Regions from separate parts of the Leptolyngbya sp. BL0902 genome, predicted to be linked through region 2. Evidence: predicted binding sites of a transcription regulator. Region 2 holds the regulator's gene; each other region holds the start of a gene.
The links. The regulator NtcA, encoded in region 2, controls nitrogen genes in cyanobacteria. The targets are predictions, from matches to a motif close to TTTGTANNNNNNNNTACAAA.

Region 1 (5,507 bases), 1.3 Mb from region 2:
GCAATCACCCCGCTGATGTGGTAGGGCAGGCCACAGTTGGCGTAGGACACGTAATGATCTCGCTCTAGCACCACAATTTCGGCCCGTTCATCCAGCCGCCGCGCCCGCGCCGCCGCCGAAGCTCCACCAGCCACACCGCCTACAATTACCAGTTTCATACCAATTTTCCTAACTCTGACCCGACCAGGGACATACCGATCCGGCCCCATTGTGTCACGGGGGATCGAGCAACCCCGCAATCTTCAGGATTTTCCAAGCTCTGTTTTTTGGGCAACCCTGGGGCCAGGGCCAACGCGAGGGCTAGCGCTTAGCCTGCTTAGCCTGCTGAATCCAGGTGCTCACCTGGTCGGGGCTGGGGCAAAGGTCGGCCCGCTGCATGTTTTTGACATGGAGACGCTTGATGCGGGTGTAGAGGGTGGAAGTCGCTGTTTCGGCCAGTTGGGCGATGGATATCACCCCCGCATGGAGCAGCAGGCCATTGTAGGTGCAGCCCACCGAGGGCAGGCTGGCCAGTTCGGCCAAAACCACCCACTTCGCCACGTAGCGATCCGGCACCGCCAGGGTTTGGGCTAGGGCTTGGCGTTGGGCCACCGATTTTCCCTGCCGACGCAGGTGCTCCGTTGTGGCTAGGCCCAGGTTGGCCAAGGCTTGGGCTTGGGGTTCGCTGATCCCCGGTAACTGATGGATAGGAAAATTGGCCAAACTGTTTACCGCCCTACTCAGAACAACCTTGTGCAAGCCATCGAACCTCCTGGGGTAGCCCACGGGGCAAGAAAGCAAGCTATACTAGTCTAGGCAAATTGCCTACGGGATGTAGCGCAGCTTGGTAGCGCGCCTGCTTTGGGAGCAGGATGTCGCAGGTTCAAATCCTGTCATCCCGATATCGCTGGAATAAAACGCCTACGGCCTGAAGTGTTTAGTCTCTTTGGGCCACCTTATCCAGGAACCGACCGTCGCAACCCAAGGTGGGTGCGGGATGGGGGTATTCGCCTTGGGGCTGTCCCGTGCCTATCTCTAGGGCTGGTGGATCCTCAGCCTAGCATCCGCCCAGACTAAGTATTGCAAAAGACAAAACTTTATATTGACCTCTGTGAATAAAGGTAATGATACGCTGCAAAGCCCTCATCCCTAGCCCCAACCGAGGGACGATGGAGATGGATTTAGGCATATATTCTCAGGGTTTTGCCCCAGGATTAGCTGCCCTTCTCCATTCCCATAATTGCCCTAGGCTTGGAGGCTGTACCCATGACTACCACACCCTTAAGGACGCCATTGCCAAAAACAGCCACCGCACACTACACCATTGCCATGATTCGCGACGAAGCCCGCCAACTGATTGAAAGCGGTCTTGTCAGCCGTCATCAGCCCATCTTCACCCTCTGTGGCCACATCGCCGCCCGCGAATGGCCCCTCATTGAGCTTGAACTCGAACAATACGACTATCTCCTGCGCGACTGCATCGGCGACCTCCTCCCCTGCGAAACCTGGAGCGACGACTAACATCACCCCGGCTTCTAGAAGGCCGCTAGCGGGTTCTCTGGCCGAGTGGGCGATAATCGGTAGCATACTTGTAACGTTCTGCCTTCAGCGATAGGCGGGGATGAACTGCCTTTGGTCGCTGGAGGCTGAGGGCAATCAGGGTGCTATGGTGATGACCCCTGAGCAGGTATTCAGGAGTTTCGGGATTTCTTGCCGTTATGCTGCCCACCTTTGCCACCGACCGCGACCACGCCCTCGCCAACCACTTGATGCAGCCCTGCCTGATTCGCATCATCGACAACCTGCGCAAGGCCACGGAAAACCTAGACTGGCAGATCGAGTATACCCAGGCGCAACATTGGCCAGAGGGCACCACCGAAGCCCAACGGCAGCAGGTGGCCGAACTCGCCGCCCAACTGGATCAGGCCGATGCGGACACCGTCCCCCAGATTGAGCAAGCCCTGTGCCAGTTGCCCACCCCCACCCCGATCTACCACCTCCGCCTCACCCAGGGGGAACGGGTGGCGACGCTGGATGTGTGGGAACTCTGCTTTCGCCTGTGCTTTGTGGATTATGAGCCAGGTCAACCCGTCACCGTGGATGAAAGCTTGGTAGAAGCCGATGGAGAAGTGGATTGGATTACCCTAGATGAAAAGGCCAAGGCGTTGATTACGCAAGCCCTCACCGCTGCCACCGCCTAGGCTAAGTCTCCGCCTGCCCACGCCCTCCTCCCCATCACCGCCATGCTCGACCTCCACAACCACACCACCTTTTCCGACGGCACCCTATCCCCCACCGATCTGGTGAGAGAGGCAATCATAGCTGGGGTCAAGGCCTTAGCCATCACCGATCACGACACTCTGGCGGGCTGGGATGAGGCATTTGCAGCGGCGGGGGAGGCTCTGGAGATTGTGCCGGGGGTGGAACTGAGCACCACAGAAAATGGGCGGTCGCTCCATGTGCTGGGGTTTTATCCGAATCGGGAAGCGCTGGATCCGGCGTTGCAGGAACGGTTGGAGGTGCGGCGGCAGCGGGCGGCGGCGATGGTGGAGCGGCTGGCGGAGTTGGGCTATCCAATTACGCTCCCGGCGATGGAGGGCAACCGCGCACCGGGTCGGCCCCATTTGGCGGCGGCGATGGTGGCGGCGGGCTATGCCAAATCCATGGATGAGGTGTTTGACCGTTGGTTAGGAGATCATGGCCCTGCCTACGTGCCCTATGCGGATTTTTCGGCAGTGGATGGTATTCGGCTGTTGCGGGATTGCGGGGCGGTGCCCGTGTGGGCGCATCCCTACCTGTTTCGGGGCGGGACAGTGGAAACGGTGTTGCCGAAGCTCGTTGAAGCGGGGCTGATGGGGGTCGAGGTGTATCATCCCTGCCACAGCCCCAGTGATGTGCGGCGGCTGGAGGAATTTTGTCAGCGCTACGGCCTAATTATGACGGGCGGCAGCGACTACCACGGCCCCAGCCCCGATGCTGCCAGGGCCAAAAGCCAGACTCGGCTGAATCAGCTTCAGTTGCCGCTGGCCTTGCTGGAACCACTGCGGCAGGCCAAGGCATCCCTACATGCCGCTATCCATGGTCAGTAATTGGTTGAATGCCCTAGGGCAGGTTCTTCCCTGGAGCGATAGCTTTCAAAACAACGGCTTTTGGGTGGTGTTTTTGGCAGGGCTGTCCCAGGCTATCGCCCAGAGCATCATTTTGTTTGTCAACCAGGTGCGGCCCCTGCGGTTTGTGATTAGCCTGGTGCTGGCGGCGCTGCTGTTTGTGGCGGGCTACGGCACCTGGGCCTTCAGCATTTGGTTGGCCAGCGCTTGGCTGCTGGATGCGCCCATTCCCTGGACGATTGTGACCCAAAGTTTGACCCTGGGTTATTTGCCGCTGACGCTGAGTTTTTTGGGAGCCTTGCCCTATCTGGGGTTGCCCATTCTGCGGCTGCTGGCGGTGTGGAGTTTGCTGGTGGTGGTCGCCGCCTTTGAAAGCTTCGCCAATTTGTCCGCGCCCTTGGTGGTGGCCCATGTGGGGCTGGGCTGGGTGGTGCTGCTAGTGCTTCAGCAAACCGTGGGGCAACCCCTGGTGAACTTCGGCCATTGGCTGACTAACAAGGTGGCCGGGGTGCAGTTGGTGGTGGATCAAAACCAGTTGCGGACGCTGATTAACCAGCGAGCCATGACCGAGGGCTGGGGAAGTTCCGTTGAATCCGGTGATATAGAAGGCGGTTCCCCGTCGCAAGAAAACCTGTCTAAGTCGAGTTCTAGGGAAAATCCGTCGAATTATAATCCTAACTTCCCGAATTCCGAGGCTTTCCCCAATTCTGATAGTCTCACGCCTAGGAGCGAGGCTCATTCAGCCCTAGCCCCGTCAGTTCAGCGTCGCCTGACCCGTGCCGCCACCGATCCCCGCATGGTGTGGCTGCGGCGATGGCTGCGGTTGTTTGTGATCTACGGCGGCTTGGCCCTGTTGACTCTGGTGATCAGCCTCGCCCTCGAACCCGTGAGGGAGGTGTTGCTAGGGGTGTTTAACCGCCTTAGTTTTACCCGCCTGCCCACCGGGCCACTGTTTGAATTGGTGTGGATTGGCAGTTTGGCGCTAGTGGTGGCGGGGTTGCTGGCTCCCCTAGAAGCCCTGGGTTGGTGGGCGGGTTGGTATGGCGATCCGGTGCAAACCCTGCCCCCGCTGGAGGATGCGAACCCCCTTAATCCAGAGGCTCCGGCTCTGCGCCGCTACATTGTTTATTTGGATGGCATCAACCAGGCCACGGCAGACTATCAGCCAGCGGTGGCTCAATACCTGGTGGAACTGGAGCAGTGCCTTCCCGCCGATATGGCCCTGGTGAAAGGCTTAATGCCCTACTCGGTGCTGAACCGTTCCCTCACCCAGGGACGACCGTTGGCCTTCTTTTGGCGATCTACCAAGGCCATGTCCAAGCGGTTTGCGGGCTGGCTGGGCATGGTGATTAACCTGCGTAATTTGCTGATTGTGGCCGTGTCGGCAGACTCGCGCTATGGCCCCATCTACAACCAAGGCGTGGCCCAGCGGGTCTACGAAAGCCTGGTGCAGCAGGGCTATCCCCTGGTTGGCGGCATCCCCCTCACCCTGATTGGCTATAGCGGCGGCGGCCAAATTGCCATGGGCATCATGCCCTTTCTCCGGCGGGCGCTGTTTGCCCCCATTGAGGTCATTTCCCTCGGCGGCGTGATTAGCGGCAATGTCCGCGCCCTGGAGGCCGAGCAACTCTATCATCTGGTGGGCGACCGCGACAGGGTGGAGCGGCTGGGGCCAATCATGTTTCCCCGTCGTTGGCCTGTAGCGCGGCTGTCCTACTGGAACCGGGCCAAACGTCAGGGCAATATCAGCTTCATTTCCCTTGGCCCCGTGGCCCACCAGGTGCCGGGGGGTGTGGTGGATCCCAACGCCTTTTTGCCCGATGGCCGCAGCCACCTTCAGCAAACCGTGGATCTGACCCTGGATATTTTGGTGGGCGATCTGCGGCAACAGCTCGATCTGGAAAAGGACGAAATCCTCACCAAGGGCAACTACTACCGTTACCAAGTCGCCGACTTCAATCACCCCAGCTTTTACCCTCCCGGCATCGCGCCCCCTGCTCCCTGGTATCGCCCCGTGGCCCCCTGGGTGGGTCGGCTGATTTTGCCCGAACTGGAAAACCGCCATCCCCAGGGTGATGTGGGTTTAGAAGTGCTCCATGCGCCGCCGGAATACGCCGACTGGATCGGTCAGGTGGTACAGCTTCATTGGCAACCCGACCCCGACTTTCGGCGCGAGTTCCAAATCGTTAGTCGCGACATCCATTTCAGTGCCGATGCCGAGGCGTCCCACCGGGACGGATTGATTTTGCCAACTCGGCTGAACCATTGGCGGGTGGTGTCGCCCCTGGAATCCCTGGCGGGGGCGCGTCCGGTGGATGATGTGGTGGTGCAGTTGCCGGATCCGGTGACGGTGGAGTGGGTGCGGCCCTCACCCCTAGCCCCTCGCCCGTGGGGAGAGGGGGACAGGAGTGGTGATAGACC
Region 2 (5,507 bases):
CTATCCTCAACGTGGCCTACTACCTGAAACAGCAAGGAGCCAGGGCCTTCATTTTGCCCATGGAGCTAACCATCCACGCCCTCTGCGCCGTTGGCATTTACCTGGGCCGATTCATCCGCTTCAATAGCTGGGACTTAGTGACGGATCCCCTCGACGTGCTCACCGACACCCTGAATATCCTCACCTCCCGGCGACCGCTGGCCGTCGTGATCGTCACCTTTGGGGTTTTGACCGTGCTCTACTGGCTAATGAAGCAAATCACCCTCGGCCTCAAACTACGCATCCACTACGCCCGTCAAGGCATGGATGCCCTCGACTAGGATTTTGGATCAAGGGCAACCGTCCTAGCCCAAACTGTCCTAGCCCAAAACCTGATTGACTGACCAAACTGGCTAAAACCCACATCTGTCAAAGGGTCAGGAGACCTGACCCCTACATGAACCCAGGACTGTAGGGGCGCAGTTTTCGCGCCCGCCGCAGAATCTTTTGTCAGTCAATCAGGCCCAAAACTGCCCTGGCACAAAAAAGCCAGGAGTTTCCCCCTGGCGAATAATCGTTTAAGTTGCTTAGCCGTTGATCGGCTATCCCGTCATAGGAGACACCTACAACAAGCTTGTTTAGCCCCCAGCCACAGCGGGGACAATGCTGACTTCGTCACCATCGTTCAGGACAGTTTCTTTGCCGTCCAAGAACCGAATATCTTCGCTGTTGACGTAGAAATTTACAAAGCGGCGCAGCTCACCGGAATCGTCGCAGAGGCGGGCTTTGATGCCGGGATAGGTGCTGTCTAGAGCATCCATCAGTTCCACAATGTTGCCGCCTGTACATTCGATGGTGGCTTCATTGTTGGTGAACTTTTGCAGCGGGGTGGGAATCAGAACTTTAATGGCCATGTCACTAAACTAAATTGAGCAAACTTGAATCAACAAAAATGAACCTGTAGGGGAAGCATCCCACTGGTACAGGCTTAGCCCTCATCCCCTGTCCCCTTCTCCCAAACTGAAAGAAGGGGGGCGATTTCAAAGTCCCTCTCCCCACGGGAGAGGGATTTAGGGTGTAGCTTGCTTCCCGTAGGGTGGGCTTCCGAGGGCTTAGACCAGCACTTGCTGCCACTCCAGGCGATCCAGGGTGCGAGCCCGCTCCAGTGCCCGCTCGAAGCTGTCGAGCTTGGGTTCGATGGTGAGGGGTTCGCCAATGTAGCCCTGAACGGCTTCCTGGGTCTTGAGGCCGTTTCCGGTGATGTAGGCCACGGTGCACTCGTCGGGATTGATTTTGCCAGCTTCGGCCAGCTTCTTCAGCACGGCGATGGTGGTGCCGCCAGCGGTTTCGGTGAAGATGCCTTCGGTTTCCGCCAGCAACTTCATCCCTTCTACGATTTCCGCATCGGTCACAGATTCGATGTTCCCGTTGGTTTTGCGGGCAATGTCGAGGGCGTAGATGCCGTCAGCGGGGTTGCCGATGGCGATGGATTTAGCGATGGTGCTGGGCTTCACCGGAGAAACGAAGTCGCGACCGTCCCGGAAGGCTTGGGCGATGGGGGAGCAACCTTCGGCCTGGGCACCGCTGAAGCGGACATCCTTGCCTTCTACCAAGCCGACCTTGGTGAACTCTTGGAAGCCCTTGTAGATTTTGGTGAACAGGGAGCCAGAGGCCAGGGGAGCCACCACATGGTCGGGCAAGCGCCAGCCCAGTTGTTCCGCCACCTCAAAGCCGAGGGTCTTGGAGCCTTCGGAATAGTAGGGGCGCAGGTTGATATTGACGAAGCCCCAGCCGTAGGAGTTGGCCACCTCGGAGCAGAGGCGGTTGACTTGGTCGTAGTTACCGTGGACGGCCATCACCGTGGGGCCGTAGATCAGGGTACCCAGGACTTTGCCCGCTTCCAGGTCGGAGGGGATGAACACGCAGCAGTCGAGACCCGCGTGGGCGGCGATGGCGGCGGTGGAGTTGGCCAGGTTTCCGGTGCTGGCGCAGGAGACTGTGGTAAAGCCCAGTTCGCGGGCACGGGTCAATGCCACAGAGACCACCCGATCCTTGAAGCTGAGGGTGGGCATGTTGACGGCGTCGTTTTTAATGTAAAGCTCTTTCAGGCCCAGGCGACGCGCCAGACGGTTGGCCCGCACCAGGGGGGTCATCCCGGTGCCCACGTCGATCACATCATCGGTGCTGACAGGCAGAAACTCTTTGTAGCGCCAGATCGACAGAGGGCCAGCCTGAATGCTGCTGCGAGACACCCGCTGACGAATGGCGTCGTAGTCGTAGGCGACTTCCAGGGGGCCAAAGCACACATCTTCGCAAACGTGCTTAGCGGTGGCTTCATACATTTCGCCGCACTCGCGACACTTCAGCCCGGTGAAGGTGGGGGCGTGGGTCTTGGCGGACTGGGTGACAAGGCGTTCGAGGGACTGCGTCATGGGAATAGAAACCTGTAACTGCAACAACTTAAACGATGGAAACGCCTGGGGAATGGGTTACTCAGACCTTCATTGCGTTTCGTTGAGCGAACTGTAGCACGACCACCAAATCGTTACCAACTATACCCGACCAAAAAAGTCGGATATCCCTGAAACCCTTGTGTTAAGGCTGGTTGAGATAGGTTGACCGGGTGTTTTTCAGAGGATATTCTGCCTTGAGGCGCAAAAAAAAGTTGAAAATTTTGTGGCTTTGGCTGCAAAAAATAGCTGGCGAGGGCCAAAAAGTAATCCACTATACAAACGCGTCCCAGGTAGTTAAGGTTAAGTGTTCTAAAGTCATGGAACGCTTGCATTACTCTGTGCCCCATGCTAGAAGGGCTGTCCATCCATTGACGTCGCAGCATCCCTCGATTTCTAGGTGGACAAGGATTTGAAGAGTCCTGGGATCCCAGGAATAGCTGAAGTTTCCGTGATGGCCTTAGCAAAACGTTATGGTAGTGACCCAAGATAAACCGCTTGCCAATGTCTTTCGCCAGCTTTCGGGCGGGGCTTTCCCTCCAGTCGTAGAGTCTTACGAGCGCGGCAAAACGATTTTCTTCCCTGGAGATCCGGCGGAGCGGGTATACTTTCTGCTGAAAGGAGCCGTCAAGCTATCGCGGGTCTACGAAGCGGGTGAAGAAATTACCGTGGCCCTGCTGCGGGAAAACAGCGTATTCGGCGTCCTCTCCCTGATTACCGGAAACCGCTCCGACCGCTTCTACCATTCCGTCGCCTTCACCCCGGTTGAGCTGCTATCGGTGCCCATCGAACAGGTGGAGCAAGCCCTAGAGGAAAACCCCGAACTGGCCATGGTGATGCTGCGAGGGCTGTCCTCCCGCATCCTGCAAACGGAAATGATGATCGAAACCCTGGCCCATCGGGATATGGGATCTCGCCTGGTCAGCTTTTTGCTGATTCTCTGCCGCGACTTTGGCGTGCCCAGCCAAGACGGCATCACCATCGACCTCAAACTCTCTCACCAGGCCATCGCCGAAGCCATCGGCTCCACCCGCGTCACCGTCACCCGCCTGCTGGGGGATCTACGCCAGGAAGGGATGATTTCCATCTACAAAAAGAAAATCACCGTCCACGACCCTGTGAATCTCAGCCAGCAGTTTACCTAGGTCGGTCGTCTATTCAAAGATCAGTATCAGTAAATGAACCTTGGCTGTTTTGGGTCAGGGCTGACTGCGCTTAGACTGATAGTGAGCGTTTAGCCGTTAGGCCAGTGCTATGTTGACTAATAATTCTAAGTCGCAGCCCTCCCGGCGTTCCGATAGCCCCGATCTCGCGCTAAAGGCCATCGCTTACAGCCTTGACTGCCTAATTCCTGGGTTTTATCTGTGGCTGGGGCCAATTAAGCTGCGTCTGGGCGGCAGCTTGCCAGAAAAAGACGATCCCGGCATTATTCACAGCAAAGCTGGTGTTGCAGTTGTTTTGCCGGGGTATCGCCTTTTCAGCACCTATCAGGGCACCTATGACCCTTGATGGTGCTAGTTCCTCAGTGGTGCATTGCTCCGCGAATGCACTCTACCAAACTTGATTCCATCCTCCTATTACCGTAGGGTGGGCATTGCCCACCGTTAATCCTGCCGTTATGGCTGGGCTTGTGGGTGTTGGGTTGTGCGTTGTGGCCCCTAACCTACGGGCTTTGTGTGAGGGGGGAACTGTGCGGGGTAAGTTATGCGGGGAAAGCTAATTGTATTTGAGGGGGTGGAGGGCTGCGGCAAGTCTACCCAGCTTCAGCAGTTGCGGGAAAGTTTGGCGCAGAGTGCGGCTTTTCAAGCGCTACAAAACCAGGGGATTATCCCCGAATTACTGACGACCCGCGAACCCGGTGGCACAGACCTAGGGATAGGGCTGCGGCGGCTCTTGTTGGAAGATTATGGGGAGGTGGCCATTGCTCCACGGGCGGAACTGTTGCTCTACGCCGCCGACCGGGCGCAGCATATCGAAGAAATGATTCTGCCCACGCTGGAGGCCGGAAGTTGGGTGTTGTGTGATCGCTTCACCGATTCCACCGTGGCCTACCAGGGCTATGGTCGGGGGTTAGATTTGGGGCTGATTCAGGAACTCAATCAGGTAGCGACGGCGGGATTGGTGCCAGATTTGACGATTTGGCTGAAGCTCGATGTGGAGCAGGGACTCGCCAGGGCGCAGCGGCGGGGGGCGCAGGATCGCATGGAGCAGGCGGAATTGGCCTTCCATCAACGGGTGCAGCAGGGGTTTGAAACCCTGGCCCAGCAATTTCCAGACCAACGGGCTACCATTGACGGGGCACAGTCTGCCGATGCGGTGGCGGCGGCGATTCATACCGTGGTTCAGGACTATTTGGCGGAATGGTACAAGCCCTTTTTGGCGATTTAGTCGGTCAAGAAACGGCCATTGCTCTGCTGGCGAGGGCGGTGGATCAGCGGCGGGTGGCTCCGGCCTACCTGTTTGCGGGGCCAAATGGCGTGGGGCGGCGGCTAGCAGCGGAACGCTTTGCCGAAGTGCTGTTTGCCCCCGATTCCAACCTACTGACAGGCCCAGATCCCACCCCCAACCAACGCCGCCGCATTGCCCAGCGCAACCACCCCGACCTGCTTTGGGTGGAGCCCACCTATCTGCACCAGGGCAACCTGGTCTCCGCCTCTGCCGCCGCCGAACAGGGCATTACCCGCAAAAGTGCGCCCCAAATTCGCCTAGAGCAGGTGCGGCAAATTGCCCAATTCCTCAGCCGTCCGCCGCTGGAATCGCCCCGCTGTGTGGTGGTGCTGGAATCCGCCGAAACCATGGCCGAAGGTGCTGCCAACGGGCTGCTGAAAACCCTGGAAGAACCGGGACAGGCCACGATTATCCTGCTGGCCCCTGGCCCCCAAGCCCTGCTGCCCACCCTGGTGTCTCGCTGCCAAACCATTCCCTTTCAGCGGTTAAACGGGGACGACTTGACCACGGTGCTGCAACGGGTGGGCCAAACCGAAGTTCTCAACCAGCCCCAGGTGCTGGCCATGGCCCAGGGCAGTCCCGGACAGGCCATTGCCGCCTATGAGCAATTACAAGCCATCCCCACCGAAC
Region 3 (5,507 bases), 1.7 Mb from region 2:
CTCGTGGGAATTGGCCAGCAGTTTGAGGGCAATGCCGTATACCAGCCCCGCATGGCGATCATACAGCTGCCCCAGCGCCTCTTGCTGTCCGGCGCAGAGATCCAACCAGAGGTCTGTGTCGGTCGGCTCACCGACATTCCCTTGGCTGGGCTGTGCAACATCCATCGTCACTGGAAACCTAGACACTAACCTTAGTCTGCCTCACCTGCGGCAGGAACGCTATCTTGCCCAAGTTCATATCTGGCTAAAGGGCTGGCGGTGGGGGATGGCGCTACCCTAGGGCCACCGCAGGTCATCCCCCCTCGGCGCGGGTTTATCCCGCCATGAGCACGCCGCGCAGCTCACCCCCTCGGTGGCGGGTGGTGTGCAGATCAACGTACAGCATTCCGTCGTTGAGGGCCTGAACCTGCTCTGGGGTTAGGGTAAATTCACCCCGCGCATCGCCCCCCATGCCCGTATCATTCAGCATGACCTCCAGGGCATACTGGAAAGGCCCATTTTCCATGGGGCTGCCCCGATGGATGTGGAAGGCAGAGGTGATGTTCGGGTTTGGCGGATCCACCGGATCGGTCTCGTAGTTACGAGGGCCGCTAGTCAAATCGCGGAAGCTGGCCCGCACCACCAGACGGTTGCCTACCAGCACTGCTCCCACCGCTCCACGGGCATCGCTGCGCGGCGCATTGGGCACCACAGCCTGCGGACTCAGAATAGCTACATAGGTCATCATCGGCTGGGGCATCATCCCCTGAGCCAACAGGGTTGACCGCGCCGCCGCTAGGTTAGAGTCTACCTGCTGCCCCAGGGATTGGGTCATCGCCGTCGCGGATACTGAAACAGCGTCAGAGTAGGATCCCGTCACCCTGGCCCAAGCAGGGGTGGATAATCCCACGGCCAACAGGCCTGCACAAAGGGCAAGGCCCATTCGTTGCCACATCTTGTTGTAAAACATCGGTCTATCTCATACGCCAACAACTGAACCTGCGCGGCAGATTCTTAAGGAGTACGATCTGCCGCAATGTTTGGATGCACCCACGGCTAAAAAAAGTCAGAAGACCTGCATCGCCTAGGGATCTAGGGGAGCAGGGTGAGTCTGGGCCTCTACGGGTGATGGTGTCGCAAGGCAGCGGCGGCATGGAGACGAACCCCCGCGTCTTCATCCTGGGTGAGGGCTTGCAGGATGGGGATGGCCCGCCGATCTCCCCATTGCCCCAACAGCATGACCAAGTGACGACGCAGCAGGCTACGGTCGGCGGTAGTAGGCAGCGCATCCAGCCACTGCGGCACCTGGATAACCAAGCGGAGTTGTAGGCTAGGGTTAGTGGTGCGTGAGAGGGCTTGCAAGGCCGTCACGCGAATGGCGTCGGACAGCATATCCCAGGACTGGACAATGGCTTCAAAGGCCGCAGGCGTGTCTTGCCAAACGAGAGCCTGCACGGTGGCTAGCTTGAGGGAAACGGGGGTATGACTGACCGTCAACAACTCGTGAAGAGTTTGGGTGGCGGCGGAGTGGGAAGTGCGCCCTAGGGCATAGATGGCCTGCTGTGCTACGGCTGGGTGAATATCCTTGGCTAGGGGTTGCATCAAGGCCACCCACTGGAGATCGCCAATCTGCCGTCTAAAGCTAATCAGGCTTTGAATGGCGGCCAGTCGCACTGCGGCGGTACAGTCTTGGAGCGCATCCACCACCAGAGAGAGTACGTCTAGGTCGGCAAATTGCCCCAACGCCTGAATGATACTGGCCTTGGTTGATCCGGTTGTGTGGTCAATGGCGGCAACCAGGAGGGGCTGGGTCGCGGGGTGAGGAATGCGACAGAGCACCTCAATGGCCATGGCCTGAGTAGCTGATGCTGTAACAAGGGTGCTGAGTGCCTGGATGGCGTTGGGGCCAAGGTGGCCCAGGGTATCAATAATCGTTTTCTGCAAGTCTTCGTCAGCGGTACCCAAGGCGTCAATGAGGGCAGCAATCGACGCTGGGTGGTCAAAATGTCTCAGACTGTAGGCAGCAAACCAGCGATCCTCCCAGTCCAGCCTTTCATCCCTAAGCATGGTGATCAGGTCGCCGATGGCCACCCCTCCCAATCGGGGAAGCTGCCGAGCGGCCTCCCAACGATCGGCGAAACTGCCCTGCCGAAAATTACCTCCCTCCCGAAGTTGGCTCGCGGTAGTGGATGAAGAGACCAAGTCTGTTGGGGGGGAGGAACTAGCCTGGGGTGAAGCCAAGGGGTCAACGAAATCAAACAAAATCTTGCTCCCTATGGGGTATGGGATAGGCCATCATGACTGAGCGGAAAACACGCTGGCTGCCGTTGGATACAGTACGGGTAAAGGGCTTCAGCCCCTGATTCACAGGTTTTATGCACAGGTTTGATTCACAGGTTTGGCGATGCTTAGGTGTCCTTCATCCATCAGAAAACGGATAGGAGCCAATGGTTAAAGTATGCCTGTCTATAGTGATAGCCGATTCTGGCCCTGCACTATGCAGGTCGCGCAATGGGAGTTTGCATGACTTGCATGGATCACCAAAAAGCGTATTGAGAGATACAAAATCATTGGAAAAGCGCCGCTTATGGTGATTACGCTAAGCAAAACAATGAATCTAGAGCATTCTCAAGAGGTGCAGGAAACCTGACTCCTGGCATCATTACCTTTGCTGTCTATCCACACCGCGATTCAAATTTCATGAAATTGTATGGGAAGTGCATAGAGAGTGTTGGTAGGTCAACAATGACCCTGGCCTGAAAGTTTTCTGTCAATAGGTGTTCGTTGTGTTGTTGATCTTTTTTGCAAGGCGGTGTGCCTGTGACTATTTCTATGGATAGGACTAGCGAAGCCGCTAGCACGAAATTGAATAAGTTTGAAAAGCTAAAGGCTGAAAAAGACGGCTTGCTGGTTAGGCACGACCTAGCCCATTTTGCCAAAATTGGCTGGGAAGCAGTGGATGAAGCCGATTTAACCCATCGTCTCAAGTGGCTAGGGATCTTCTTTCGGCCTGTTACCCCTGGTAAATTCATGCTGCGGTTGCGGTTGCCCCACGGGGTAATGACGAGCTACCAATCTCGCACCCTGGCTAACATTATTCAGCGCTATGGCGAAGACGGCAGTGCCGACATTACCACTCGGCAAAATCTTCAGCTTCGCGGCATTTTACTAGAAGACATTCCTGATATTTTCCACCAGCTAGAGGCAGCGGGGCTGACCTCTGTGCAGTCTGGCATGGACAATGTGCGGAACATCACCGGATCTCCGGTATCTGGCCTCGATGCCGATGAACTCATCGACACGCGAGAACTCGTGCAAAAAGTTCAGGATATGATCACGGGCAACGGCCAGGGAAATCCTGAATTTAGCAATCTGCCCCGCAAATTCAACATTGCGATTGAAGGCGGACGGGACAATTCCATCCACGCCGAAATTAACGATATTGCCTTTGTTCCCGCCTTTAAAGATGGCGTTTTGGGCTTCAACGTACTGGTGGGGGGCTTCTTCTCCGCCCGTCGCTGCGAAGCGGCCATTCCCCTCAACGCCTGGGTTCCCGCCGATGACAGCGTCGTTGCCCTCAGCCGCGCCATCCTAGAGGTCTACCGGGACAACGGCCCCAGGGTGAACCGCCAAAAGGCCCGCCTAATGTGGCTAATCGACGAATGGGGGCTAGATCGCTTCCGGGCTGAGGTGGAATCCGCCTATGGCCAGCCCCTCACCCCCGCCGCAGAAAAGGACGAAATGGACTGGGACAAGCGCGATCACATCGGCGTGTATGCCCAAAAACAGGCGGGGCTGAACTACGTGGGCCTGCATGTGCCCGTGGGTCGCCTCTGGGCCGAGGACTTCTACGAATTGGCCCGCCTTGCTGAAGTCTACGGCAACGGCGAATTGCGGTTGACCGTGGAGCAGAACGTGATTATCCCCAATGTGCCCGATGATCGCCTGCCCGTGCTACTAGAGGAGCCGCTGCTCCAAAAGTTCTCCACCGATCCCTCGCCCCTGATGCGGGCGCTGGTCTCCTGCACCGGAGCGCAGTTCTGCAACTTCGCCCTGGTAGAAACCAAGCAACGCGCCCAGGTTCTCGCCAAAGCGCTAGATGCCGAACTTACCCTGCCCCAGCCCGTGCGGATTCACTGGACAGGTTGCCCCAACTCCTGCGGCCAACCCCAGGTGGCGGACATCGGCCTGATGGGCACCAAAGTCCGCAAGGACGGCAAAACCGTGGAAGGTGTGGATATTTTTATGGGTGGCAAGGTCGGCAAAGATGCCCATCTCGGCGAAAAAGTCATGCAGGGCATCCCCTGCGACGATCTGCCCGATGTGCTGAAAACCCTGCTGATAGAGCATTTCCAAGCCCAACCCCGCTCTGGCGGAGAGGCTCCCGGTAGTTCAGTCTCGGTCACGATGGAATAACCCGCTCACCCCCAACCCCTCTCCCACCGGGGGAGAGGGGAGCCAGACCGTAGGGTACATTCGCGAAGCAATGCACCACCCAAAGCTGCGCCTTCAGAAGGATTCCCAATAAAGCCGATTAAGGACGGATGAGGGCTTAAGGCCAAAAAAATGCCCTGCCGCTATCGTTCACGTCAGGGACACACAGTTTGCATTAATGTTTGCAGACTACCATAGGATTTCTCCGTTTCATAGCTTCTTTAGCATTTCCGTAATCTACGTCCCGTTCCCATTCCTTCCTACTGTTAATACGCAACTATGGCCGCTCCTCACAAAACCCTCTGTCCTTACTGCGGTGTTGGGTGTGGCTTGGAGGTTGTGCCCCAGCGCCCCAGCGACGATCCTACGCTTCCCCAACGCTGGCAAACCAGGGGAGATCGCGCCCATCCCTCCAGCCAAGGCATGGTCTGTGTGAAGGGGGCCACGGTGGCGGAATCCATCGACCAGGATCGGCTGCTATACCCGATGCTGCGGGAATCCTTGGATGCGCCCTTTGAGCGGGTGTCCTGGGAGGTGGCCCTAGACCAGATTACCCACCGGATTCGTGATGTCCTGGAGGACTTAGGGCCTGATGGAGTCTATATGTACGGCTCTGGCCAGTTCCAGACCGAGGATTACTATGTGGCCCAAAAGCTGATTAAGGGCTGCTTGGGGACGAACAATTTTGATGCCAACTCGCGGCTGTGCATGTCTTCGGCGGTGTCGGGCTATTTGCAGAGCTTGGGTTCTGACGGCCCCCCCTGCTGCTACGAAGATTTGGATCTCACCGACTGCGCCTTCCTCATCGGCACCAACACCGCCGAGTGCCACCCCATCGTCTTCAACCGCCTGCGGAAGCACCACAAGCGCAACCCCCACGTCAAGCTGATTGTGGTGGATCCGCGCCGCACCGAAACCGCCCAAGTCGCCGACCTACATCTCGCCATCCGTCCCGGCACCGACATCACCCTGCTCAACGGCATCGGCCACCTGCTGCTGAGGTGGGGCGCGTTGGATCAGGGCTTCATCCACCAGTCCACCCAAGGATTTGCAGACTACACCGACGTTCTGCGCCACTACGAACCCAGTATCGT

Region 1: a site for NtcA is predicted at 1,054-1,073, ahead of GFS31_RS03745 (DUF4327 family protein). Genes of this name have one in related genera too.
Region 3: a site for NtcA is predicted at 2,526-2,545, ahead of GFS31_RS05640 (ferredoxin--nitrite reductase). Genes of this name have one in related genera too.

Annotation. Positions count from the first base shown of each region.
Region 1 is NZ_CP046155.1:820,641-826,147, reverse strand. It holds gene GFS31_RS03760 (FAD-dependent oxidoreductase) at 1-158, opposite strand, end outside; gene GFS31_RS03755 (DUF4332 domain-containing protein) at 301-702, opposite strand; tRNA gene GFS31_RS03750 (tRNA-Pro) at 808-881, shown strand; gene GFS31_RS03745 (DUF4327 family protein) at 1,246-1,500, shown strand; gene GFS31_RS03740 (hypothetical protein) at 1,698-2,180, shown strand; gene GFS31_RS03735 (PHP domain-containing protein) at 2,223-3,068, shown strand; gene GFS31_RS03730 (CAAX protease) at 3,058-5,507, shown strand, end outside.
Region 2 is NZ_CP046155.1:3,809,996-3,815,502, forward strand. It holds gene GFS31_RS16925 (DUF1361 domain-containing protein) at 1-320, shown strand, start outside; gene GFS31_RS16930 (MoaD/ThiS family protein) at 618-893, opposite strand; gene thrC (threonine synthase) at 1,092-2,411, opposite strand; gene ntcA (global nitrogen regulator NtcA) at 2,903-3,574, shown strand; gene GFS31_RS16945 (hypothetical protein) at 3,684-3,938, shown strand; gene tmk (dTMP kinase) at 4,134-4,817, shown strand; gene holB (DNA polymerase III subunit delta') at 4,790-5,507, shown strand, end outside.
Region 3 is NZ_CP046155.1:1,248,979-1,254,485, reverse strand. It holds gene GFS31_RS05655 (sigma-70 family RNA polymerase sigma factor) at 1-165, opposite strand, end outside; gene GFS31_RS05650 (CHRD domain-containing protein) at 314-814, opposite strand; gene GFS31_RS05645 (HEAT repeat domain-containing protein) at 1,099-2,181, opposite strand; gene GFS31_RS05640 (ferredoxin--nitrite reductase) at 2,812-4,395, shown strand; gene GFS31_RS05635 (molybdopterin oxidoreductase family protein) at 4,693-5,507, shown strand, end outside.